One region of the Arthrobacter sp. P1_H7 genome, then DNA from elsewhere that is predicted to be linked to it. Evidence: riboswitches for the same ligand, from Rfam matches in the RefSeq annotation. Region 1 holds a riboswitch; each other region holds the start of a gene.
The links. Region 1 has a riboswitch for thiamine pyrophosphate ahead of thiO (glycine oxidase ThiO). Riboswitches for the same ligand answer to the same signal wherever they lie in the genome.
Positions count from the first base shown of each region.

Region 1 (3,924 bases):
GCCCCGCACGGTGGCCGTGAGCAGCGGCTGCAGATGCGGGGGCACGCGAAGCCGGAGGATGTCGCCGTAGACGGGGCGCAGCGGCAGCGCCAGTCCTGCGGGCAGCTCCTCCAGCCCGGCGGCGCCGAGCCCGTTGGCGACCACGGTTTCCGCAGCCCGCACGGAACCGCCGCCGGCCAGCCGCGCACCCGCCACCTGTCCGTCCTGCCACAGCAGGCCTGCCGCGCGCTGGCGGACGAAGCTGCCGCCTGCCACACCGAGTACGCCGGCGAGCCGGGCGATCAGCAGGCGGGGGTCCACCTGGTGGTCGGCCGGGATGTCGAAGGCACACGAGATGCCGGGACTCAGCAGGGGCTCCCGGGTGCGTGCCTCGCGCACTGTCAGTGGTTCCACGCTGAGGCCGCTGGTCTGCTGGACTTCCCGCAAGTCCGCGAGCGCGCGCCGGTCCGCCGCGTCGGCCCCCACCGCCAGGGTCGGCGTCGTTAAGTAGCCGGTACCTGCCCGGGATTCCGTGCCGGCGGCACCGGCGTCGATCGCCGCAGCGAATCCTGGCCACAACCGGGAGGCCTCAAGCATCAGTTCCAGGAGCTGTTCCTCCTGGTAGTGCAGCTCACTCACGGGGGCCAGCATGCCGGCCGCGGCCCAGCTGGCTCCGCTGCCGGGAGCATCATCGATCAGGACCACGGAACGGCCCGCGCGGATGGCCTCGAACGCTATGCCATGGCCGATCACCCCGCCGCCGATCACGGCCACATCGGCACTGAGATCCCCCGCCTCGACTGCGTCGGCGGTGATGTAGTCGGCACTGGTATCCCCCGGGGCGACTCCCTCTGCGGTACCGGGCCCTGTGTCACAAATCCGGGCGGCGGCGTCATTTGCGGCTTCGGCTGCGCGGCCTGCTCGTGTGCCCATGAAAAATTCCTTCCCTACGCCGGTACTAGCCGGATCAGGTCAAGCGGTCGGCTCTGACGCCCTCTCAGCCGGGCAGCGGCGACATGGCTGCTGCGGGCTCCCGCGGTATGCGCCCAGTTTAGAGGAACTAGGCTGGTCCCATGAGCCAGGACCCCCTCCACACCACCGCCCGCCTCTATCTCTGCACCGACTCCCGCAGGGACCGCGGCGACTTCGAGGACTTCGTCGACGCCGCCTTCGCCGGCGGCGTGGACATCATCCAGTTGCGCGACAAGTCGCTCGAGGCCTCCGAGGAACTGGAACTGCTGGAGGTCCTGCACGCCGCAGCGCTGCGGCACGGGCGGTTGTGGGCCGTCAACGACCGGGCGGACATCGCCTCCTTGTCCGGGGCTCCGGTGTTCCATGTCGGCCAGAAGGACATTTCGCTCGACGCCGCCCGCGGCTTCCTCGGCAAGGATGCCGTGATCGGCCTGTCCACCCACAGCCCGAAGCAAGTGGACGCCGCCATTGCTGCCGCGCCCAGCCGCAAAGGGCTCGATTATTTCTGCGTGGGCCCCGTGTGGGCGACGCCCACCAAGCCCGGACGCGCCGCCGTCGGCCTCGACCTGGTGCGTTACGCCGCCCAGGCGGTCGGCGGGGCGGACTCGGAGGGAACCGGCAAGGTCGACGGCCGGGCCGAGAGCCTGCTGCCGTGGTTCGCGATCGGCGGGATCGACCTCAGCAACGTGGAGCAGGTAGTCAATGCCGGTGCCCGGCGGATCGTCGTGGTCCGGGCGATCACCGACGCCACCGATCCGGCCCACGCCGCAGGAGCCTTGCTGGCGGCGCTGGACGCCGCATCTTAGGCAGGTCCGCGGCCTGTAATGCCGGCCGGCACTGAACTATCCGGCGAGACCCAGCTCCGTCATCCGGTGCGCGTGGTTCGCTGCGAGCTCGGCCGCCAGGCCGTTGACCAGCGCCCGGGCGCCGGCGTCGTCCAGCCCCGATAGCCCGCCGAGGAACGCGTGCTCAGCGCTGACGCGCTGGGCGTGGTTCAGGACCTCCCCCAGCAGGCGCCTGGCCCACAACGCCAGGCGCGAAGCCAGCCGGGGGTCATCGGCCAGGGCCGCTTTGAGGCGCTCCTGCAGCACGGCCGTGGACTCCCCGGTGGAGCGGACCTGCCCGATCAGCTCCCGGGTCGCCGTGTCGACGTATCGGCCGACGACGCCGTAAAAGTCCGCGGCGACCGTGTCGATCACGTAGGCCTTCATGAGGGCTTCGTACCAGTCCGACGGGCGCGTGCGTTCGTGGAAGTGGTCCACCGAAGGCTGGAACGGGAGCATGGCGGCTTCCGTGTCCAGGCCCATGTGCTCGAGCCGTGCCCGGACGAGTTCGTAATGCTGGAACTCGACCACCGCCATCCTGCCCAGCACCGCACGGTCATGCAGAGTGGGCGAATACCGGGCACTCGAGGACAGCCGTTCGAAGGCGGAAAGCTCGCCGTACGCCAAGACTCCCAGCAGGTCGGCGATGAAGCTGTTGTAGAGGGCCGGATCGTCCGCAGTTGCGCTCATCGTCCAAGACTAATAGCGGAAATCGGGCTACCCTGATTTTCGTGTCCCATCATCGCCTGACCCCCAGTGTCCACGAGCAGCAGAACCAGCTTGCCGGGGCCCTCAAGGCGTTGCGCACCACGCTGGAACTGCCCGGCCCGTTCCCCGAAGTTGTGCTGCGCGACGCGGAGGCGGCAGTGGCCGAGCACAAGCTCCCGGACCTTGACCTGACGCATGTCGAGTTCGTGACCATCGATCCGGCGTCGTCCACCGACCTGGATCAGGCACTGTTTATCGAACGGAGCGATGGCGGCTACAAGGTCTTCTATGCCATCGCCGACGTCCCCTCTTTTGTCGCCCCGGGCGGGGCGCTCGACGCCGAGACCCGGCGCCGCGGCCAGACCTTCTACACCCCGAACGGGCGGATTCCGCTGCATCCGGAGATCATCAGCGAGGCCGCCGGCAGCCTGCTCGCCGGGCAGCTGTGCGCTGCTTTCGTCTGGGAGTTCGAGCTCGACGCCGCGGCAGAGGTCGCCTCGGTCCTCGTGCGCCGGGCACAGGTCCGCAGCCGCGCGAAGCTCAACTACAAGGGCGTGCAGGCCGAGCTCGACGCCGGCACCGCGGCGCCCGTGCTGCAGCTGCTGAAAGAAGTAGGCATCAAACGGGTGGAACTGGAACGCCTGCGCGGCGGCGCGAGCCTGAACATGCCGGAACAGGAGATCCAGCAGCTGCCCGACGGCGGCTACCGGATCGTGGCGGCCCCGCCGCTGCCGGTGGAGGACTGGAACGCCCAGATTTCACTCATGACCGGGATGGCCGCCGCCGCGCTCATGCTCCAGGGCAAGGTCGGCATCCTGCGCACCATGCCCGCCCCGGACGAGGCGTCACTGCGCCACTTCCACCGGCAGACCCACGCCCTCGGCAAGCCCTGGGACGGGGAAATGCGCTACGGCGAGTACCTGCGGACCCTTGACCCGACGGACCCCCGGCAGCTGGCCATTGTGCATTCGGCCGGGATGCTCTTCCGCGGCGCCGGGTACACGCCCTTCGACGGCACGGTGCCGGACGCCGCCGTCCAGTCCGCCATCGGCGCCGCCTACGCCCATTCCACGGCACCGTTGCGGCGGCTGGTCGACCGCTTCGTGCTGGTGATCTGCGAGGCGCTGAGCAACGGCACCGAAGTTCCTGCCTGGGCCCGGGAGGCACTGCCGTCCCTCCCGGCCATCATGGGCACTTCGGACCAGCTGGCCGCGAAACTGGAGCGGCTGTCGCTGGACACCGTGGAGGCGGCGCTGCTCGTCAACCACATCGGCCAGGAATTCGACGCCGTCGTCATCTCCGGTCCCAAGCCGGCAAGGAGCATCAACGGCACCAGCAACGGGAACGGCGGGAAGACCAACGGCAACGGAAACGGCCCGTCCGGGATCGTCCAGATCGCCGAGCCCGCCGTGACCGCACGTTGCCCCGGCGAACTGGAACC
Region 1 is NZ_JBFUCO010000017.1:3,212-7,135, forward strand. Features, by position in the region: gene thiO (glycine oxidase ThiO) at 1-912, opposite strand, end outside; TPP riboswitch at 906-1,026, opposite strand; gene thiE (thiamine phosphate synthase) at 1,053-1,757, shown strand; gene AC1DXI_RS16570 (ferritin-like fold-containing protein) at 1,794-2,465, opposite strand; gene AC1DXI_RS16575 (RNB domain-containing ribonuclease) at 2,507-3,924, shown strand, end outside.

Region 2 (3,924 bases), on a different contig from region 1:
CAACCTTAGCGACGACGACTTCCAGCGGGAGTTCATCCGCCGCGCGTTCGCGGCGGATGCCCCCGGGGCCACGACGCCGGAAGCCCTCCGGGCGGCGCGCCGGCTCCGCCTGCAGGCGCCGTCATGGGAAGCCCCGCTGCAGATCGTGCCGGGCGTGCCGACCCTGGTCCTGACCGGCGGCTGGGAACCGCTGTATGAGGAAATCGCCGGCTACCTGCGCGAGACCGGCGCCCTGCACCGGACCGCGCCGGGAGGGCACCGGCCCCAGGATTCAGCCGAAGGGGACCGGGCCATCCGCTCCTACATCGCCGGGGTCAGCCGGCGCCAGCACGCCCGGGCCTCCTAGGAAGCTGCGGGTCCGCCCACCGAGGGCTGCGGCAGGTAGACCCTGCCGCCCGAGGCGAGGAACTCGTTGCTCTTCGCCCGCATTCCGGCCGCCCTCTCTGTAAGGGCGGCCTGCGAGTCTGCTGATCCGTATTCGTCCCGGATGTCCTGGCTGATCCGCATGGAGCAGAACTTCGGACCGCACATCGAGCAGAAGTGGGCCGTCTTGGCCGGCTCGGCGGGAAGCGTCTCATCGTGGAAGGCCTCTGCCGTCACCGGGTCCAGGGACAGCGCGAACTGGTCCCGCCAGCGGAATTCGAACCTTGCCTTGGACAGGGCATCGTCGCGTTCGTGCGCGCCGGGGTGGCCTTTGGCGAGGTCCGCGGCATGGGCCGCGATCTTGTAGGTGATCACACCCGTCTTCACGTCGTCCTTGTTCGGCAGTCCGAGGTGTTCCTTGGGCGTGACGTAGCAGAGCATGGCGGTGCCGTAGCGGGCGATCTCGGTGGCGCCGATCGCCGAGGTGATGTGGTCATATCCCGGTGCGATGTCCGTGACCAGCGGCCCGAGTGTGTAAAACGGGGCGCCCTTGCAGAGTTCCTGCTGGCGCTCCACGTTTTCCCGGACGAGGTGGAAGGGCACGTGCCCGGGGCCCTCCACCATGACCTGCACATCGAATTCCCAGGCCCGCTGCGTGAGCTCAGCCAGGGTGTCCAGTTCGGCGAACTGTGCCGCGTCGTTGGCATCCGCCGTCGCGCCCGGCCGCAGCCCGTCGCCCAGGGAGAAGGCGACGTCGTACCGCGCGAAGATCTCGCACAGCTCGTCGAAGTGGGTGTACAGGAAGTTCTCCCGATGGTGCGCCAGGCACCAGCCGGCCATGATGGAACCGCCCCGGGACACGATGCCGGTGACCCGGTTGGCCGTCAGGGGTACATACCGCAGCAGGACCCCGGCGTGGATGGTCATGTAGTCCACGCCCTGCTCGCACTGTTCGATCACGGTGTCCCGGAAGATCTCCCAGGTCAGGGTGTTCGCCTCGCCGTTGACCTTCTCCAGCGCCTGGTAGATCGGGACCGTGCCGATGGGGACGGGGGAGTTGCGGATGATCCACTCGCGCGTGGTGTGGATGTCGTCCCCGGTGGAGAGGTCCATGACGGTGTCCGCGCCCCACTGCGTGGCCCACTGGAGTTTGTCGACCTCCTCGGCGATGGAGCTGGTCACGGCGGAATTGCCGATATTGGCGTTGATTTTCACCAGGAACGCCTTGCCGATGATCATCGGCTCGGATTCGGGGTGGTTGACGTTGTTGGGAATGATCGCCCGGCCCGCGGCCACCTCGCTGCGCACCAGCTCCACATCGCAGTTCTCGCGCAGCGCGACGAACCGCATTTCCTGGGTGATGACACCGTCCCGGGCGTACCGCATCTGCGTGACGGTCCTGCCCTCGACGGCCCGGCGCGGCACCGGCCGGCCGCCCCGCCACTCGGCCGACGCCGCACCGCGGCGCACCGCCGACTTGCCGTCGTCGAGCAGCTCCCGTTCCCGGCCGGCGTAGGGTTCGGTGTCCGCCCTGGCCTCAATCCAGGGCGTGCGGAACGGCTCCAGCCCGCGGACCGGATCGCTGCCCGGTCCGGCCGTGCGGTACACCCGGAACGGCGGGTTCCGGACACCGCCCGGCGAGGGTTCCAGGGCGATTTCGGTCACCGGGACGCGGATGCCGTGGTCCGGGTCCGTGGTGAAGGCCAGCGAGTGGGACTTCAGCGACTGTGTGGGGGCCGCAGGCTGGTTTTGGACAGGGCTGTGCTGTGTCAGTTGGGTGTTCACGGAAATACTCACTTCCTTCGCCGGCATTACCCGGACAGGTTCAACGGTCGCAGGCTGCGTCAGCCCGATCTCAGCCCCTGCAGGGGCACCCGTGTGGTCGTAGACGAAGCTACCATGCGCCTCCGGCCGGCCGTCGAGTGTGACGCGGACGGTAGGACCGCGGTGTTAGCGTGGCACTGTGACCCCGCCCAAGGCCGTGCCCCGCATCAGGACGGCGGCGCCGGAAGATTTCCCGGCGTTGACGGCTATCGAGGCCGTGGCAGACGGCGTCCTGATAAAGGAACTGGGGAACCGGGCGCTCCCGGCTCCGGAGTTGACGACGCCGGTCGAGCCGCTGTTCATACTGGTCGCCGGAACCCCGCCTGTAGGCTTTGCCCGCGTTGACGCACTCGGCGGCCAGGCCCATCTGGAGCAACTCTCCGTACAGCCGGACTTCGGCAGGCGGGGGATCGGACGGTCGCTGGTGGAGGCGGCCCTCGACGCTGCCCGGGACCGCGGCTATCCCTGGATGACGCTTTGCACTTCCCAGCCGTTCCGTTCAACGCCCCGTTTTACGCGAGCTGCGGGTTCGAGGAATTCGCCCGGCCGGGGCCGGCGCTGGCTGCCCTGCAGATCCACGAAGCGCAGCTGGGGCTCGATGATCTGGGCCCGGATTGTCATGCGGATTAGGCTTTAGGCCATGACCAGCATCATCGAGTTCAGCGGGCCCATCCTCACGGCGGCGGACCAAATCGGCCACGGGCTGTGGTCGGTGGAGGGCCGGTTGACCTTCCACCGGCCCGCGGCCGCGCCGGAGCTCGTGCTCGACGGCTGGGTCATTCCCGGCCTCGTGGACGCGCACTGCCACATCGGCCTCGGCCCGGGCGGGGACGTTACCGAGGACACCGCGGAATCCCAGGCCCTGGCGGACCGCAACGCCGGGACGCTGCTGGTCCGTGACGCCGGCGCCGTCCACGACACACGCTGGCTCCAGCAACGCGCGGACCTTCCCCGGATCATCCGCTCCGGCCGGCACCTCGCCAGGACCCGGCGCTACCTGCCGGGCCTGGCCGTCGAGGTCGAGCCGGAGGATCTTGTTGAGGCCGTGCGGAAGCAGGCCCGCGCGGGCGACGGCTGGGTCAAGCTCGTGGGGGACTGGATCGACCGCGACGCCGGCGATCTCGCCGCCAGCTTTCCCGCCACGACAGTCAAGGACGCCGTGCAGGCCGCCCACGATGAGGGTGCCCGCGTCACCGCCCACTGCTTCGCCGAGGACACCCTCGATGACATGCTCGATGCCGGGATCGACTGCATCGAGCACGCCACCGGGCTGTTGCCGCGGCATCTGCCGCGCTTCCTCGAACAGGGCGTCCCGATCGTGCCCACCCTGATCAACATCGCCACGTTCCCGGACATCGCGGCCCGGGCGGAGGCCAAGTTCCCCCGCTACGCCGCCCACATGCGCTCGCTGTGGGAGCGGCGGGCGGAGCGGATCCTCGAAGCCCACGAGGCCGGGGTGGCGATCTACGCCGGTACCGACGCCGGCAGCGTGATCAGCCACGGCAGGATCGTCGACGAGATCCAGGCCCTGCACGCCGCCGGCCTTCCCGCCGCGGCCGCCCTCGACGCCGCGGCCTGGTCCGCGCGGACCTGGCTCGGCGCGGAGTCCATCGGTGAAGGGGCAAGCGCGGATGTCCTGCTCTGCGCTGAGGATCCGCGGAGCAATCCGGCCACGCTCCGGGAACTGAAGCACACTGTGCTTCGGGGTCATCCCATCCGTTAGGAATAAATTGAAGC
Region 2 is NZ_JBFUCO010000005.1:155,991-159,914, forward strand. Features, by position in the region: gene AC1DXI_RS07080 (alpha/beta fold hydrolase) at 1-346, shown strand, start outside; gene thiC (phosphomethylpyrimidine synthase ThiC) at 343-2,148, opposite strand; TPP riboswitch at 2,144-2,251, opposite strand; gene AC1DXI_RS07090 (GNAT family N-acetyltransferase) at 2,327-2,824, shown strand; gene AC1DXI_RS07095 (amidohydrolase family protein) at 2,828-3,910, shown strand.
Region 2: linked by a shared signal. The riboswitch ahead of thiC (phosphomethylpyrimidine synthase ThiC) and the one ahead of thiO (glycine oxidase ThiO) in region 1 are both predicted to bind thiamine pyrophosphate.

Region 3 (3,924 bases), on a different contig from region 1:
TGCAGGGAACCGGCACTGATGGACCAGATCCCGGCATCGAGCAGGACGGATCCGGAATCGGGCGCCAGGATGGCCGTGCTCCAGCCGCCCAGCGCCGCCGCGAGGATCAGCGGCCAGCCGCGCTGCCACAGCAAGGCGACGGTCAGGCCCGCCAGCGGCAGGAGCAGCAGTTCGAAGGCGAGCGCCACCGACGCCGAAACCCAGTCAATGGACAGCGCCAGGACCAGGGTGATCAGGGTGACCGCCGTGAACTTGGCGAGCGGGTTGGCGCGGGTCAGCAGCGCATGGTTGCCGCGCAGGCTCAGTGCGTCCCTCATGGCGAGGCCCCCTCCGGCAGCTGAAGATCCGGGCCGGGAGCATCCGCGGCGGCGGTTTCCCGTGGCCGGAGGCGGAGTTCCGTGCCACCGAGGACGGCGCTGAATTCGGCGTCGTGCGTCACGGACACGACGGCGGTGCCAGCGTCGAGGAGCTCGGACAGGAACGAGGCGAGTTCGGCCCAGGTATTGGCATCCTGGCCGAAGGTGGGCTCGTCCAGGACCAGCACCTGGGGGTGCGCCGCCAGCACGGTGGCTACCGAAAGGCGCCGCTTCTCGCCGCCGGAGAGCGTGTAGGGGTTGGCGTCCACAAGCTCCGTCAGCCGCAGCCGCTCCAGCAGTTCGTCCACGCGGTCTTCGCCGTAGCCGAGGTGACGCGGGCCGAACATGAGCTCGTCGAGGACCTTGCCGGTGACGAACTGGTGCTCGGGTTCCTGGAAGACGGTTCCTATCCTGGCGATCAGCTGCTGGGCCTTCCACCGGTAGGGATCGGGTCCGGCGTCGTCGCGTAAGCGACCAGTGGCGCGACCACTGGAGTGACCAGTGGCGGGACTGCTCAGCTCCGCCGCGGCCGCGACCGTTCCCGCAACGGGCCGCAGGAGCCCGGCCAGCGTCAGCGCCAGGGTGGACTTCCCCGTGCCGTTCGCTCCGGTGATGGTCAGGGCCTCGCCGGCGCGGACCTGGACCGAGACCCCGGACTGGACCGGGCGCGGCGCGATGGTGCGGAACCCGTCGCGCAGCCCGGCCCGCCGCGGCCGCTCGCGGGACACTGCGAGCCCTTCGGCCGCGAGCAGAACGTGTCCCGCGCCCCGCGCCGGCAGCCGCATCCGCGTCGCCGGGACGTGGCCCGGCACCCAGACGCCCGCACCGATGAGCATGTCCCGCGCCTCGGCCAGGACCCGGTCCGGGGGCCCGTCGATTAAGACCGCGGAGTCCGTGGCGGACCCTGGCTGCAGCACCACGATCCTGTCCACAAGGTCTTTCCAGACCCCCACCCGGTGCTCCACGACCACCAGCGTGGCGCCCGTCTTGTCCAGACAACGGCCGACGGCGTCGCGGACCTCCAGGACGCCCGCGGGGTCGAGGTTGGCGGTCGGCTCGTCCAGCAGCAGCAGCCCTGGCCGCATCGCGAGGATCCCGGCCAGCGCCAGCCGTTGCTTTTGTCCACCGGAGAGGGCCGACGTCGGATGGTCCAGCGGCAGCCGGCCCAGCCCGACGTCGTCGAGGGCCTCGCGCACGCGCGGCCAGATCTCCGCTGCCGGGACGGCCAGGTTCTCCGCCCCGAAGGCGACGTCGTCGCCGAGACGGGACAGCACCACCTGTGTTTCCGGGTCCTGCTGCACCAGCCCGGCGCGGCCGCGCTGCGCCCGTGGCGCGGCGCCGTCGATCAGCAGGCTGCCGGTCTCGTCTGTGTTCTCGGCTTCGCCGGAGTCGCCGGAGTCGCCGGCCGCGCCGTCGCCCAGCACGCCGGCCAGGGCGTGGAGCAACGTCGACTTGCCGGCGCCGGAGGGCCCCAGCAGGAGCACGCGCTCCCCCGGCCGGATGCCCAGGTCAAGGCCGCTGACCGCGGGCCGGGTCCGTCCGGCGTGCCGCCAGCCCCAGCCGCGGGCCGTGACAGCGGCCGGCCGGACGCCCGGTGAAGATCTCATGGTTCTCTGCAGGATTCCGCGACGGGGCTCAGGAGAAGACGGGCTCCGTGGCGGCCTTGCGGGAGGCAAAGGAGCCCAGCACTCCGGTCTTCGCCAGGCCGCGGGTGGCGAGCCAGGCCAGTCCGCCGGCAATCACTGCGCCGGAGATCGTGGTGAAGACGATGTAGGCGAGCTTGTCGCCGGCTTCGTAGGCGATGTTCCAGCCCCACGGCAGGAAGGAATCGTTCAGGCCGCAGAAGAGGCCCGCGCCGGCGCCGGCCAGCACGGAGACGGGCAGGTTGAACTTCTTGTAGAGGAAGGCCGCGAAGACCAGTTCGGCGCCGAGGCCCTGCAGGATGCCGGAAATCAGCACCGTGGTGCCGTACTGCGAGCCCATGATGAGTTCGCCCGTGGCCGCGACGGTCTCGCAGAAGAGCGCGGCGCCCGGCTTGCGGATGATGAGCATCCCCAGCACCGCCGGGATCATCCACCCGCCGGCGTAGAGTCCGCTCAGCGGCGGGTAGACCGCGTTGACCGGAGTCGAGATCAGGTTCGCGCCCTGGGACCAGGCCCAGAAAATGACGCCGCCGGCTACGGCGATCAACGCGGCCACCACAATGTCCACCACGCGCCAGCTGAAGTTGCGCCGGGCGGATGAACGGCTGGCGGAACCATGCTGTGCTGAAATATCTGTCATGTCGTCCTCCTGAGGAACAGGAGGGGAGGGTGCTCCGGCCGGACTCGGCTTCCGCCGCCCTCCGCGCACCCTGAGAACTCGACTCCCTTGCGCCGGTACTAACCGGATCAGGTTCGAGGGTCTGCGGCTGTCCGCACTCTCAGCGCCCACCAAAGGTTTCCCCGGATTTTGCCGGCGATGCCCGACGGCGGCGCTCCCCTGTCGTAATTGTTTTCGCCCTTGTGGGCTGGCTCAGTTTACACCCGGACGGCCGGGTTTTCAGTGGGGTGCCGTCACAATCGTGGACCGGACTGCGGCGGTCCCGGCGGCCGGGAAAACCATCTTGGTAGAGTCGTCGTGTCGGACACCCGGACCCGCCAGCGGGCGGCCTCATCACCCACCGGAAAGCTGGAATATTTTGTCGCACTCACCGGCCACACAAGGTCCCTCCGGGGAATACGATCCCGATTCGAGGGAGCCGCAGCCGCAGGGTTCCCTGGCGGCGCTCATCGGCCGCGTGCTGGCCGAGATGGAGGCGCTCCAGTTCGCGTCGTTCAGCAAGGATGACGCCCTGGACCTCGGGCTCCTCCTTGTCGAGCTGGGCAGGCAACGCTCGCTGCCCATCGCCGTCGACATCACCAAAGGCGAGCAGGTGCTCTTTCACGCCGCGCTGGACGGCGCCACACCGGACAACGAACGCTGGATCAACGCCAAGAAGCGCACCGCCATGCGGTACGAGGTCCCGTCCCTGCTGGTGGGCCTCCGGGCCCGCGCTGCAGGCGGAAGGATCGAGGACAACGCCTGGTGGGACCAGTCGGAGTTCGCCGCCCACGGCGGGGCGTTCCCCGTCTACGTGCGCGGCACGGGTGCCGTTGCCGTTGTCACCGTCTCCGGCCTGCCCCAGAAGACGGATCACGAACTGGTGGTCGAGGCCCTGCGGATGGTCCTCACCCCGGAACGCTAGGCTAGGGGAAAAACCGTTCCCGTCCCAAGGAGACCGAAGAATGAACATCCTCATCAAGCTGCTCGGCACCGGCGTCAGCCTCCTCGCCGGCTTTGCCGGCACCAAGCTCGTGGACACCATCTGGGAGAAGTCGACGGGCAACAAGCCGCCCAAGGGCCAGGAGGACGACGTCCCCACCACCCTGCGCTCGGCCCTGACCTTCGCGCTGATCTCCGCATCGGTCAGCGCCATCATCCAGGTGCTCGCCAACCGCGGCACCCAGCGCGCGATCACCCGCTTCGCGAAGACCCAGGACATCGTCTGACCGGACCCGACTAGCCGCTGTCCCGGCCGCTGCGGTCG
Region 3 is NZ_JBFUCO010000010.1:216,368-220,291, forward strand. Features, by position in the region: gene AC1DXI_RS11910 (energy-coupling factor transporter transmembrane component T family protein) at 1-317, opposite strand, end outside; gene AC1DXI_RS11915 (ABC transporter ATP-binding protein) at 314-1,963, opposite strand; gene AC1DXI_RS11920 (ECF transporter S component) at 1,992-2,639, opposite strand; TPP riboswitch at 2,706-2,849, opposite strand; gene AC1DXI_RS11925 (heme-degrading domain-containing protein) at 3,037-3,582, shown strand; gene AC1DXI_RS11930 (DUF4235 domain-containing protein) at 3,623-3,886, shown strand.
Region 3: linked by a shared signal. The riboswitch ahead of AC1DXI_RS11920 (ECF transporter S component) and the one ahead of thiO (glycine oxidase ThiO) in region 1 are both predicted to bind thiamine pyrophosphate.

Region 4 (3,924 bases), on a different contig from region 1:
GCGACGACAGAATCCAGATCGGTGTCCTCGAAGACGGCGTCCTCGCCGAGCACTTCGTGTCCAAGACCCAGCAGGATTCCCTGATCGGCAACGTGTACTTGGGCAAGGTCCAGAACGTGCTGCCCTCCATGGAAGCCGCTTTCGTCGACATCGGCCGCGGCCGCAACGCCGTGCTCTACGCCGGTGAAGTGAACTGGGAGTCCGTCAACCTCGAGGGCAAGCAGCGCCGGATCGAGAACGCGCTGAAGTCCGGCGACTCCGTGCTCGTCCAGGTCACCAAGGACCCGGTTGGCCACAAGGGCGCCCGCCTCACCAGCCAGATCTCGCTGCCCGGCCGGTACCTCGTGTACGTGCCCGGCGGTTCCATGACCGGCATCTCCCGCAAGCTGCCCGACGTCGAACGCAACCGCCTCAAGCGGATCCTCAAGGACCGCCTGCCCGAGGACGCGGGCGTCATTGTCCGCACCGCGGCCGAGGGTGCGTCCGAGGAAGAGCTGACCCACGACATCAACCGCCTCCGCGCGCAGTGGGAAGGCATCGAGAGCCAGTCGACGTCCACCAAGATCCTCGCCCCCGAGCTGCTCTACGGCGAACCTGACCTGACCATCAAGGTGGTCCGGGACGTCTTCAACGAGGACTTCTCCAAGCTGATCGTCTCCGGCGAGGAAGCCTGGGACACCATCGAGGCCTACGTCACCTACGTCGCACCGGACCTCGTGGGCCGGCTCGAGAAGTGGACCAAGGACACGGACATCTTCGCGGCCTGGCGCATCGACGAGCAGATCCACAAGGCCCTGGACCGGAAGGTCTTCCTGCCCTCTGGCGGTTCGCTCGTGATCGACCGCACCGAAGCCATGACCGTGGTGGACGTCAACACCGGCAAGTTCACCGGCTCCGGCGGCAACCTCGAGGAAACCGTCACCAAAAACAACCTGGAAGCGGCCGAAGAAGTCGTCCGGCAGCTGCGCCTGCGCGATATCGGCGGCATCATCGTGATCGACTTCATCGACATGGTGCTCGAATCCAACCGCGACCTCGTGCTGCGCCGCATGGTGGAGTGCCTGGGCCGGGACCGGACCAAGCACCAGGTGGCCGAGGTGACCTCGCTGGGCCTCGTGCAGATGACCCGCAAGCGGATGGGCACCGGGCTGCTGGAAGTCTTCGGCGAGCAGTGCGAAACGTGTGCGGGCCGCGGCATCGTCACCCACGACGAGCCGGTGGAACACCGCCGCGCCAACACGGTCGCCGCGGAGCACTACGTGCCGCGCACCGAGGCGCAGCCTGCTGCCCGCACGGAACGCAAGAGCCGTCGCCGCGGCAGGGGAGGCCAGGGCGCGGAGACCGCGCCGGCCGCACCCGCACCCGCCCACGCCGAGCCCACCGAGGCCGAACGCCACGCCAAGGCCGAAGCCACCCGTGCCGCGCTGGCCAACATCGCTGCCGCGGCGCACGCCGCGCACCTGCACGACGGGGAGGCAGCCGCAGCCAGCGACGCCGGGGCCCGCCAGGCCGCCGTCGACGCCGTCACGCAGCTCGCAGCCGCCGACGAGGCAGCCGGCCGCCCCGCAACGGTGCTGACGTTTGGCGGCGAGCAGGTGGCCCTGCCCTTCGTCGAGCACGCCGAGGACGCGCCGTCACCTGCCCTGACCCTGGACCTGCTGACCGAGGCCTTCGCCAACCTGGGCGAGGCCGAGGCCGGCAAGCAGGCCGAGGACTTGACGGCCGGCCAGGCAGCGGCTGTTGCCGCCCCGGAAGCCACGGCGCCCGAGGCGCCGTCGGCCGTGCGCGTTGCGGAGGCGCCGGCGTCACGCACAGCCGACACCACGCGCGGCCGCCGCGGGCGCCGCAACCGGAGTGCAAGCCGCGCCCAGGGCGCGGCCAACGAAACCTCCGTGGAACACCGCGAGGCAACCCGGCCGGCCGCGGCCGGATCGGTTCACGAGGCCAAGGCTCCCGCTGCGGCCAGGCCTGCGTCCGTCCCGGCCGGCAACGAGCCGATCATCCTCGGCGTCGGCGTGCCGGCGTCGGAGCTGTAGTCCTCCGCGACTGACCACGTCCCCGACCGGTCACCCTTTCGACTGGTCGGGCTGCGGGTCCGGGTCCAAGCGGGCGTAACAAACGTCCGCCCAGGCCCGGGCCCGCCCGTGCGTTAACGGGGCCACAGGGTGGCAGCGGCTAGGCTGGAACACTGACACGGGGTGCCGGGCATCGGGCCGGCTGAGATCCAGACCCGTTGAACCTGTCCGGTTAGCACCGGCGAAGGGATGTCTGCCTTGTCCGCGAGATCGAATCCGTCCGAGTTCCTGCCCGGCGAGTTTCTGCCGGCCAATTTTCTGCACAGCGAGCCTCTGCCGGCGCCGCCGCGCATTCCCCGCGTGCTGGCCATCGCCGGCTCCGATCCCTCCGGCGGGGCCGGAATCCAGGCCGACCTGAAGAGCATCGCGGCGAACGGCGGCTACGGCATGGCCGCCATCACCGCCCTGACAGCGCAGAACACCCAGGGCGTGCGCGCCGTCCACGTCCCCCCGGCAGCGTTCCTCACGGCGCAGCTGGACGCCATCAGCGACGACATCGGCATCGACGCGGTCAAGATCGGCATGCTCGGTGACGCGGCCGTGATCGACGCCGTCCGCAGCTGGCTGGAAAAGGTGCGCCCCGCCGTCGTCGTCCTGGACCCGGTGATGGTCGCCACCAGCGGTGACCGGCTCCTGCAGGAATCGGCCGAGGCCGCCCTGAAGTCCCTCCTGCCGCTGGCGGACCTCATCACGCCCAACCTCGCTGAACTCGCCATCCTGCTCAAGGAACCCGTCGCGGCCGACTGGGCCGAGGCCCTGGCGCAGGGCAAGCGGCTGGCCGCCCTGACCGGCACCACCGTCCTGGTTAAGGGCGGCCACCTCCAGGGCGGCGAGCCCGGGGACTCCGACGCCGCCGCCGCAGGCAACGACGCCGCGGACGGCTGCCCGGATGCGCTGGTCAACACCGGCGGCGTGCTCGGCCAGGAAACGGTGGTGGTGCCGGGGGAGCGGATCGCGACGCGCAACAGCCACGGCACCGGCTGCTCCCTGTCCTCGGCCATGGCCACCGTGCAGGCCCGGGTGGGGGACTGGGAAGCGGCGCTGCGGGAAGTCAAGCCGTGGCTGCTGGGCGCGCTCCGCGAAGCCTCGGTCCTGGACGTCGGCACCGGCAACGGCCCGGTCCACCACTTCCACCACCTGCAGCAACTCCAGGACGGGCAGCAACTCCGCGACGGGCAGTGCCGCCCGGCCGGACACGTTCCGGCAGCGGGGGAGTTCGCCGCAGCCCTGCGCGCAGGAGCCGCGGGCGATCTTGAAGCCATCTACGCCCTGGACTTCGTCCGCGGACTGGCCGACGGGTCCTTGCCCGAGCACGAGTTCGCGTACTACCTCGCCCAGGACGCCATCTACCTCAACGGCTACTCCCGGGTCCTGGCCCGGGCCGCCGCGATTGCCCCCACCGAGGCCGAGCAGCTGTTCTGGGCCCGCTCGGCGCAGACCTGCCTGGAAGTCGAATCCGAGCTGCACCGTTCCTGGCTCAGCACCCGCCCCACGGACTCCACCCTGGGCCCGGTCACGAAATCGTATGTGGACCACCTGCTGGCCGCCTCGGTGTCCGGCAGCTACGGGGTCCTCGTGGCGGCGGCACTGCCGTGCTTCTGGCTCTACGCCGAGGTCGGTTCCACGCTGCACCGGGAATTCCTGGCCGGCGGCGCCCCCGGGGAGCACCCCTACGCCGACTGGCTGAAGACGTACGCCGATGAGGACTTCGCCGCCGCGACCCGGCAGGCCATCGCTTACACGGACACGGCGGCCAGGCGGGCATCGGAGAGCGAGCGGGTGGCCATGGCGCTGGCTTTCCGGCAGTCATCGCGCTACGAAGTGGACTTCTTCGACGCGCCGCGGCTGT
Region 4 is NZ_JBFUCO010000005.1:259,586-263,509, forward strand. Features, by position in the region: gene AC1DXI_RS07620 (Rne/Rng family ribonuclease) at 1-2,036, shown strand, start outside; TPP riboswitch at 2,185-2,282, shown strand; gene AC1DXI_RS07625 (bifunctional hydroxymethylpyrimidine kinase/phosphomethylpyrimidine kinase) at 2,265-3,924, shown strand, end outside.
Region 4: linked by a shared signal. The riboswitch ahead of AC1DXI_RS07625 (bifunctional hydroxymethylpyrimidine kinase/phosphomethylpyrimidine kinase) and the one ahead of thiO (glycine oxidase ThiO) in region 1 are both predicted to bind thiamine pyrophosphate.